One region of the Kitasatospora sp. NPDC093679 genome, then DNA from elsewhere that is predicted to be linked to it. Evidence: riboswitches for the same ligand, from Rfam matches in the RefSeq annotation. Region 1 holds a riboswitch; each other region holds the start of a gene.
What was found. A riboswitch is a leader RNA that binds a small molecule or an ion and turns the genes downstream of it on or off. The one in region 1 is predicted to bind cyclic di-AMP.

Region 1 (3,224 bases):
AACCGGCTCGCCCGGCCCTGACGGGCCGTCGGCCCAGGTGGAGGGCCGGGTGGCGGGGTTGTGTCGGGGTGGTGAAATCCAGCGTTCCGCGCCAAGTTCGCCCGGCACGGGAGTGGCGCAGGAGGCGGATCTTCACTAGGGTCTGGCGTCAAACCTATTTTCCGGACGTCCACCCGATCGGGTGAGTCCAGCAGGAAGAAGGAGCTAGTCCCTTGGCCTCCCACCGCCGTCCCAAGCAGCCGAGCCGCGCGCGGGTCACCGTGCTCACCGCTGCCGCCGCGACCGCGGTCGCCCTGTCGGCCCAGGCCGCCGCGCACGCCGCGCCGGCGAAGCCGAGCAAGGACGAGGTGAAGGTCCAGGTCGACAAGCTGCTCGAGGAGCAGGAGCAGGCGGCCGAGAAGTACAACGGCGCCAAGGAGCGGGCCGACCAGCTCCGCAAGCAGGCCGACCAGCTGCAGGACCAGATCGCCCGCAGCCAGGAGCAGCTCTCCCAGGTGGCGTCGGGCCTGTCCGCGGTCGCGGCCGACGAGTACCGCACCGGCGGCGTCGACCCGACGGTCGCGCTGATGCTCTCCTCGAACCCGGACAACTACCTCGCGAAGGCGTCCAGCAACGAGCAGGCCACCGACACCCAGGCCTCGACGCTGAAGGGCCTGCGGGACCAGCAGCGCCGGCTGGACCAGCAGAAGCAGGAGGCCGCCGCCATCCTGTCCGAGCTGGACCGCTCCACCCAGGTCCTGAACGACGCCAAGTCGGAGGTCCAGAAGAAGCTCTCCGAGGCCCAGAGCCTGCTGAGCACGCTGACCGCCGCCGAGCGCGCCGCGGTCCTCGGCACCGACCGCGCCTCGCGCGGCGACAGCCGTTACGACCTGGGCAGCCTGCCGCCGGCCTCCGGTTACGCGGCCACCGCGGTCGCCGCGGCGATGGGCAAGCGCGGCACCCCGTACGTCTGGGGCGCCACCGGCCCGAACTCCTTCGACTGCTCCGGTCTGATGGTCTGGGCGTACGCCAAGGCCGGCGTGTCGCTGCCGCGCACCTCGCAGTCGCAGGCGAGCGTCGGCGCCCGGGTACCCTCCTTGGCCGACGCCCAGCCGGGTGACCTCGTCATCTACTACTCGGACGCGCACCACGTCGGCATGTACATCGGCAACGGCCTCGTCGTCCACGCGCCGCACACCGGCGACGTGGTGAAGGTGATGGACGCCGACACCCTGCCGATCAAGACGATCCGCCGCGTCTGACCCTCCGGTAGCAATTCGGACATAAGCCTCACCTGTGGCGTTTCTGATGCCGCATGACACGCCCGGGCGTGTCGCGATCACCGTGTGATCTCCGACACGCCCGGGCGTCGCGTTTTGTCCGCCGGCGGGTGACATCGCGTCATCCGAGCGTGGATCGCCGGTCACTGGCGGTCGCAATCACATTTTCACGACAACATTTCCCCGTCGTTTTTCTGACAAGGATTTGAACGGATCACGGATCGGTTACTAGGGTCATCCCCACGGATCACCGCACAGTGGTTCGCCCAACCCGGGCGACGGCGGTGGTCGCCGCCGAGTCCGCGACGCAGCAGGACGGTCCCGACCGTCCACGGGGAGCCCCTGCGGGGGTGCTGTCGAACGGAGCCGGGGAACCACGTTTCCCCCGGGGTGAATCGGCGTCAGGTCGGCCGCGCCGGCCGGGCCGCGGTCGGACCGCGGACGGGCGGGTGCGGGCGTGAGGCGTCGTAGGGCAATGCTTCCGGCCCGAACCCGTCAGCTCACCCGGTAGGCGGTGTGAGGAAGAAGGAGTCCGCCTTCGTGGCGTCCCATCGTCGTCCCAAGCCCGTCGGCCGTACCCGCGCCTCGATCCTGACTGCGGCAGCCGCCACTGCGGTGGCCCTCTCCTCGCAGACCGGCGCGCACGCGGACCCGACCCCCACCAAGGAGCAGGTCGCGGCCCAGGTCGACCAGCTCAACGAGCAGGCCGAGGCCTCCAACGAGGCCTACCTCGCGGCCGAGCAGAAGCAGCAGGACCTGCAGAAGCAGGTCACCCAGCTGCAGGACCAGGTCGCCCGCCAGCAGGCGGAGGTCAGCGGCGTCCAGGGCCGCCTCGCCGAGGTCGCGGCCCAGCAGTACCGCGACGGCGGCATCTCGCCGACCGTCCAGCTGATGCTCTCCAGCAACCCGGGCGAGTTCCTGGGTCAGGCCGGCGCGGTCAGCCGGATGAGCGCCACCCAGGCCGACACCCTCAAGTCCTTCAAGGCCGAGCAGGCCAAGCTGGACGGCCAGAAGGCCGAGGCCGAGCACAAGCTCGCCGAGCTGGACACCAGCACCCGCGCGCTGAAGGCCAAGAAGGAGGAGTTCCAGGACAAGCTGGCCAAGGCCAGCGCCCTGCTGAACACCCTCACCCAGAAGGAGAAGGACGACCTCGCCGCGGCCGAGGCGAAGGCGGCCTCCGCGGCCAAGTCCACCGCGGACCGCGCCTCGCGGGACACCGCCCGTCCCGACCTCGGCAGTGCGGACGTGCCCTCGGGCTCGTACACCGCCAAGGCGATCGCGGCCGTCAAGTCCGCGCTGGGCGCCCCGTACGTGTACGGTGCGACCGGCCCGAGCACCTTCGACTGCTCCGGTCTGATGCAGTGGGCGTACGGCAAGGCCGGCGTCTCGATCCCGCGCACCTCGCAGTCCCAGGCCGGCGCGGGCACCAACATCGGCACCAACATCGCCAACGCCAAGCCCGGCGACCTGGTGATCTACTACAGCGACCAGCACCACGTCGGCATGTACGTGGGCGGCGGGCAGGTCATCCACGCGCCGCACACCGGTGCGGTCGTCCGCTACGTCTCGGCGACGGCCATGCCGATCTCGGCGATCGTCCGGGTCTGACGGTCCGTCCGGCGGCTCCCCGCGGGCCCGGCTCCCCCTGTGGGGCCGGGCCCGCGGCCGTTGCCGCACCCGGCGGCCCGGTCGGCAGAATGTCCGATTGAAGGTCAAATATTCGGTGCTGGCAGGGTTTGGACTAGCCCGGCCGGACTCGCTAACGTCTGCCCCCGGATGTCCGCGAGGACGCCCGCCCGACCCGGGCGGCGGCGGCCGTCCGTCCGCAGGAACGGAGCCGCCGCCGCATGTCCGCGCACCGACGCCCCCAACTGCCGGGCGGCCACACCCTCGCCCGGGCCCTGGTGCTCACGGCCGCGGCGACCACGGCCGTCGGCGCCACCGTCGGCACCGCGGCCCACGGCG
Region 2 (3,224 bases), on a different contig from region 1:
TGTACGTCCAGCCGGAGGGCGACCCGGGTGCGTACGGCGAGACCGTCCGGCTGCTGATCGACCACCAGCGGGCCGCCCGGCGGCTCAACGCCAAGCGGCAGGAACGGCTGCACGCCGAGGCGGAATGGCAGGGCGAGCTGCTCGGGACGCTGCTGCGGCGGCCGCAGCTGCTGACCTGGCCCCGGCTCTACACGCTGCTGCTGCGGGCGGACGGGGTGGACACCGCGGACACCGACGCGGTGCGGGCCTGGCTGGACGGCTTCCGCGCCCTGGAACCCGAGGACCGGGCGGCGGCGTACGCGGCCCTGGTCGACGGCGGCGCACTGGACCCGATGACCGGGGCGGACGCCGCACTCGGCTGGGGCGAGGCGCACCTGCTGTCGATCGGCATGGCGACGGACGGGGCGCGGCGGCTGCTGGAGTACGGGCTGATGCAGCGCAGCTACCGGAACCTGGCGGCGCTGACCGCGCAGGGCGAGCCGATGCCGTACGAGCTGCGGGGGGAGTTCGAGGACTTCGAGCAGGTCGTGGCGGACGTCGCGCTGTGGCTGTGCGGGCAGTGGACCGTCCCGGGACTGCCGGCCCTGCTGCTCACCGAGTACCCCGACCTGGCCCCCGAACCCGGCACCGCCGAACTGGAGGCCTACGCGGCAGCCCGCCAGGAAGGCCACGAGGAGTAGGCGAAGCAGGGGCAGCGCCCCAGGGGCGCGTGGGGGGACTTCTCAGGGCTGGACGCCGTGGGAGCGGAGCCAGCCGAGAGGGTCGACGGGGGCACCGCCGGCGGGGCGGACCTCGAGGTGGAGGCGGGGGGTGGTGACGCTGCCGGTGGCGCCGACCGTGCCGAGGACGGTGCCGCGCTCGACCGGGCCGTCGGTGACCGCGAGCCGGTTGAGGTGGCAGTACCAGACCTCGGTGCCGTCGGGCAGGGTCTCGACGATCCGGTAGCCGTAGGAGCCGGCCCAGCCGGCCGAGGTGACGGTGCCGCTGCCGACGGCGGTGACCGGGGTGCCGGTGGCGGCCTGGAAGTCGAGGCCGGTGTGCAGGTGGGCCCAGTGGCCGCTGGGGCCGTACTGGGCGCCGAGGGTGTAGCCGCTGGTCGGCAGGGCGAGGGCGGTGGCCTCGACGGCGGCCTGGGCGGCGCGGCGGGCCTCGGCCTCCTGCGCGGCGGCGAGGCGGGCGGCCTCGTCGGCGGCGGTGCGGTGGTCGGCCTGCTGCTGGATGCGGGCGAAGAGGGCGAGGCCCGGGTCGGCGGAGTCGGCGGCCTGGTCGGGCGCGCTCACGGCGGGTTCGGCCGCGGCGGCCGGGCCGGCGGCGGCCGCTGTCATGCCGGCGGCGCCGAGGGTGGCGGCCACGGTGGCGGTGACGCCCAGCAGCGGGCTGCCGCCCCTGGTCTGCCGGGGCATCCGGTGGCGGGCCTGGTCGGCCTGCTCCCAGGGGTGGTCGAGGAGCCGGGTGGCTGCGGCGGCGGAGTCCGCCGAGTGCGTCGACGCCACGGGGGCGCACTCCTTTCCTTCCCTCGCCGACCGGGTTAGCTGACGGGTTCGGAGCAGGAAGGTCTCCTACGGCTGGGCCACCGGCCCGGCCGATTCACCCCAAGGAAGGTGGTTCCCCGGCTCCCGTGACCACCGGCGAAGGCAGCCGCGGGATTGAGCGACACGCGCACGGTGCCGTGTCGGTACGGCGTTGCCGACCGCGCTGCGTTATCAAACGTTAATGCTAGGCACGCCTTGATTCCAAGCGTCTGCGACGGTGGATTCGTAAGGGCTACGCGCAGGATGGGCGATTTGCCATAGATTGTGAATCGGCCCCTGACGGAGGGTGATCACCCCCCTCGGGGTGAGTATCCGTACTCATGCGGGCCGGTGCCCGCTCCGGGACCCTGCAAGGCATGAGCGCACCGATGCAGTCCCGCACCACGGCCGCCTACTACGTGCAGGCCGTCCTGTCCTTCGCCCTCGCCACGGCCGCCCTGGCGATCGGGATCGCCCGCCTCCCGGTGGACGCCTGGATGCGCGCCTTCCTGGCGGTCGCCCTGCTGTACGTGATCACGTCCTCGTTCACGCTGGCCAAGGTGGTCCGCGACCGCCAGGACGCCGGGGAGCTGGTGTCCCGGGTGGACCAGGCCAGGCTGGACAAGCTGCTGGCCGAGCACGACCCGTTCCGGGCCGACAACCTCTGAGCCCCCGCGGGCCCGGCCCGCGGCGGTCAGCCGGCGGAGGCGGCCCGGGCCTGCTTGGCGGCGAAGGTCTCGCCGCCGGCCGCCCAGTTCTCGGCCGGGATCTCCTCGACGACGACCCAGACCTTCTCCGGGTCCATGTCGGTCGCCCGGGCGTAGGCGGCGGTGAGTTCGCGGGCGATCTCGGCGCGCTGCTCCTCGGTGCGGCCGGCCAGCTGCTTGACGGTGATGAGGGGCATGACGTCTCCGGTCTCTCGGTCTCTCGGCCTCTCGGCCTCTCGGCCTCTCGGTCCCGCGGCCCCGCGGCCCCGCGGCCCCGCCGAAAGCTACCGCAGCCGGCACGCGCCGCCGCGCCGCCCTTGACGGCTAAGGCTATTAGCCGTAGCTTTATGGCTACGGGCAATCAGCCGCGTCAGCGAGGCCAAGGAGGCCGGCCGTGAACGACACCCAGCACGCCCCGCAGACCCGCCACCTGGACGTCCCCGGCGGCCGCCTGGCGTACGACGACACCGAGCAGGGCACCGGCACCCCCGTCGTCCTGCTGCCCGGGATGCTCGACCTGCGGTCGGCCTACCGGCACCTGCACCCGCTGCTCACCGCCGCCGGACACCGGGTGGTCACCATGGACCTGCGCGGCATGGGCGAGTCCTCGACCGCGTGGGACGACTACTCGCCGACCGCGATCGCCGGCGACGTCCGCGCCCTGCTCGACCACCTGGGCATCGACCGCGCCGTCCTGGTGGGCAGCTCGTACACCGGCGCCACCGTCGTCCGGGTCGCCGCGGACGCACCGGAGCGGGTCGCCGGGATCGTCCTGGTCGACGCCTTCTTCGAGAACTTCCCGCCGAACCTGCTGCAGAAGGCCGTGGTCGGCCTGCTCGGCCCGGCCGTCACCTGGTTCCCCGGGCTGTGGGGCGCCGCGCAGAAGTTCTACTTCCCGACCGCGCGGCCCACGGACTTCGACGCCCAGCGGGCCCGGCTGGTCGCCGCGCTGAAGCAGCCGGGACGCCGCCGGGCGGTCCGCGGCTACGTCCGCGGCGACTCCGCG
Region 3 (3,224 bases), on a different contig from region 1:
CGGCTATCGTCTCGGTCGGCGGAAATTCGTCTCACATGGCAGGATCTTCGCTCCGGGCTCCCGGCTAGTCCTTTACGCAGGCAGCACGAACGACCACACTGAGTCCGGGTGGGCTGGTCGATGCTCGGGGGACGGGGGGCGAGAGGTGCGGCAGACAGCAGGCGTCACCGGCGCCGCGGACGCCTCCACGGCGGCGGGATCGGTCGACTCGTGCCAGGGACGGTCGGCGCAGGCCGCGGTCCGGTTCCGACACGGGGTTCCAGCACGAACCCCCGCCACAGATTGAGGAAGTGAGTCCGGGTGGCCTTCTCCGTCTCCGCGCTGTTCCTGTTCGGCGTCATCGTCGTCATCTTCATCCGCAACAAGCAGCTGAAGACCAGCCACGCCATCATCGCGGCACTCTTCGGCTTCATGGTGAGCCAGTCCACGGCGGCCCGGCCGATCCAGGACTTCCTCAACCAGCTGGCGAAGACCATCTCCTCCGTCGCGAGCTGACCCCTCCCGCGGGCCGGACTCCGCCCCGGCGGGCGAACGCCGCTCCAGTGGTCCGTTCCGATGGGCCGAAGTCCCCTTCGCGGGACGGACTCCGCCCTCGCGGGCCGGGTTCCGACTCCGGTCCGGCCGTGTCGTCCGAGCCGGTCGTGCCCGTCCGCCCCAAGGTGTCGCCCGACCCGGGCCGACCGCCGTCGTGAGCCGTCCGGCCGTCCGGACCTACCGCCCGGCCCTGGCCCGCCGCCAGCGGGCCAGCACCCCCGGCCGCGCGGCGGGCACAGTGTTCCCCACGGCCCCGGCGGGCCGGGCGCCGCCGGCGTCCACGGGGGCGGAGCGAACTGCCGCGGGGGCCTCCCCGACGGGCCGGCCCTCCGGCACCATCAGCACGAACAGCCGTGCCCAGCACAGCCGTTCGCCGCGCGGCCAGCCGAGCGCACGCAGCGCCGCCGAGGCCGACCCGGACACCGCGCCGTTGACCCGGACCTCGGCGACGTCCTCGCCCGCCCGACCGCCCAGGAACAGCTTCACACCCGTCACGGCCGGCTCCGCACCGTCCGGAGCCAGCTCCGGGGCCAGCACCCCGGCGAGCTCCGGCAGCAACCGGTGGCCGGCGAGCCACTCCGACAGCCGCTCGCTGTCGAAGCCGAAGACGGCGGCCGGCCCCTGCACGGCCCGCCAGCCCGGCAACCGCGCCGCGCGGACGTGGTCGCCGTGCACCCCGTGGCCCTCCTGCAGCTCGACCACCGCGGCCGCGGTGGTGGTCGCCCACATCCGCACCGCGCTCTCCAGTCGCTCCTCCTCCGTCCGGCCGAGGCCCGCCGTGCAGTCCCACACCACCAGGCCGTCCGCCCGCCCCACGTCGAAGGCGAAACCGAGGTCGACGTGCCCCGCGCCGCCGCCCTCGCCCGGGTGCTCCCGCACCGCCACGGCCGTCGTCCCGGGCCCGCGGACCACACTGCCCTCGACCGTGAACCGCTGACCGAACCGGGCCATCTCCCGGACGACGCTGCGCTGGATCACATCCAGCCGGGACTGCGCGCGCACCCGGGGCTCCTCGCTCGAAAAGGGGTCGAACACCGCTCGGGAGCGAGGCTATCGGCCCCCCGGGTGACCAGCGTCACCGGGCGGGCCATGATCCGTGCCGGGCCGCGAGCGGGCAGCCACGGGGGGTGTCCGATTTGCCTGACTGCTGATGATCCGGACACGTACGGTCACTGCAGCGACTGCGCTCCGCCCACCGGCAGCGGGCGGAGAGTGACCCCCGCGAGGCCCCCGGGGGGCCGCCGGGGACGGGGAGCTTGCCTCCGGAGGGGCCCATCGGTTTTCCTCGGAGCCTGCCCGGCCACACCGGCCGGGCGGGCCACCGGGCGGAACGCCGAGTCCTGCCGCCGTCCGGGGTCACGCACCCTTCCGTGCACGGCAGGAGCGGGGGACCCAAGGTAAGTGCCGCACCCGGTGATCCGGGACGGCTTGGGGTGAAGTCGCGTCATTTCCGCGACCGGGCGAACTCCCCGCCCGAACCCGACAGCTCACCTCGCAGGCGTCGGAGAGGAACACCCCCATGTCCGTTCTGGGCACCCGTCTGTCCCGCGTCGCCGTCGCCACCGGTGTGGCCGCCGCCGCCATCGCCATCCCCGTCACCGCCGCCTCCGCCGCGAGCGCCCACGGCGCCGCCCCGGCCGTCGCTCCGGCCGCCGCCGCCCCGGCCGCCGCGCACGCCGAGGCCCCCGCCGCTGCTCCGGCCGCCGCCCCGGCCGCCGACGCCAGCTACAAGGTCGTCCGTGGCGACACCCTGTCCAAGATCGCCAACGCGCAGCACGTCGACGGCGGCTGGAAGAAGCTCTACCAGGACAACCGCCAGGTCATCGGCGGCAACCCGAACCTGATCTTCCCGGGCCAGAAGCTGACCGTCGGCGGCCACGCCGTTCAGGCCGCCGCCCCGCAGGCCGCCGCCCCGCAGGCCGAGACGAAGAAGTCCGACGCCGCCGCCTCGCGTTCCGAGAAGCGCACCCCGGTCCAGGCCGCGCCGAAGCCGGCCGCCCCGAAGACCGAGGCCGCCAAGCCCGCCGCGCCGAAGACCGAGGCCGCCAAGCCCGCCGCCCCGAAGACCGAGGCCGCCAAGCCCGCCGCCGCCTCCGGCTACGTCGCGCCGGTCGCCGCCTCCCTGGGCACCCCCTACCACAAGGCCGGCTCCAACTGGTCCAGCGGCTACCACACCGGTGTCGACTTCGCCGTCAGCACCGGCACCTCGATCCACGCGATCGCCGCCGGCACCGTCGTCGAGGCCGGCTGGGGCGGCGCCTACGGCAACAACGTCGTCATCAAGCACGCCGACGGCAAGTACTCGCAGTACGCCCACTTCTCGGCCCTGAAGGTCTCGGTCGGCCAGACCGTCACCGCCGGCCAGATCATCGGCCTCTCCGGCGCGACCGGCAACGTCACCGGCCCGCACCTGCACTTCGAGGTCCGCACCACCCCGTCGTACGGCTCCGACATCGACCCGGTGGCGTACCTCGCCGCCCACGGTGTCCGCGTCTGACGCACACCGCTGACGCACACCGCTGACGCGAACCCTGCCGAGGCAGCGCCGCCGAGGCACACCGCGCCGCATCCGAAGGCCCGGCCCGGGGATCCCGTGATCCCGGGCCGGGCCTCGGCCGTTCCCAACCCCCCGTGCCGCACGGGCACTTCACCGCTCCCGCGCCGTGTCGGCGCGGCTCCCCGGTACGGCG

Region 2: another riboswitch for cyclic di-AMP. It lies ahead of AB0O09_RS27715 (M23 family metallopeptidase); the one in region 1 lies ahead of AB0O09_RS29270 (NlpC/P60 family protein).
Region 3: another riboswitch for cyclic di-AMP. It lies ahead of AB0O09_RS04850 (peptidoglycan DD-metalloendopeptidase family protein); the one in region 1 lies ahead of AB0O09_RS29270 (NlpC/P60 family protein).

The regions. Positions count from the first base shown of each region.
Region 1 covers NZ_JBFBDW010000046.1:25,337-28,560, reverse strand. The annotation lists gene AB0O09_RS29280 (NYN domain-containing protein) at 1-21, shown strand, start outside; gene AB0O09_RS29275 (NlpC/P60 family protein) at 213-1,241, shown strand; cyclic di-AMP (ydaO/yuaA leader) riboswitch at 1,601-1,789, shown strand; gene AB0O09_RS29270 (NlpC/P60 family protein) at 1,800-2,867, shown strand; gene AB0O09_RS29265 (NlpC/P60 family protein) at 3,107-3,224, shown strand, end outside.
Region 2 covers NZ_JBFBDW010000041.1:41,616-44,839, reverse strand. The annotation lists gene AB0O09_RS27720 (hypothetical protein) at 1-680, shown strand, start outside; gene AB0O09_RS27715 (M23 family metallopeptidase) at 723-1,493, opposite strand; cyclic di-AMP (ydaO/yuaA leader) riboswitch at 1,501-1,663, opposite strand; gene AB0O09_RS27710 (YiaA/YiaB family inner membrane protein) at 1,889-2,179, shown strand; gene AB0O09_RS27705 (4-oxalocrotonate tautomerase family protein) at 2,206-2,415, opposite strand; gene AB0O09_RS27700 (alpha/beta hydrolase) at 2,613-3,224, shown strand, end outside.
Region 3 covers NZ_JBFBDW010000003.1:302,966-306,189, reverse strand. The annotation lists gene AB0O09_RS04860 (hypothetical protein) at 301-495, shown strand; gene AB0O09_RS04855 (DUF6348 family protein) at 712-1,536, opposite strand; cyclic di-AMP (ydaO/yuaA leader) riboswitch at 1,886-2,048, shown strand; gene AB0O09_RS04850 (peptidoglycan DD-metalloendopeptidase family protein) at 2,054-3,031, shown strand.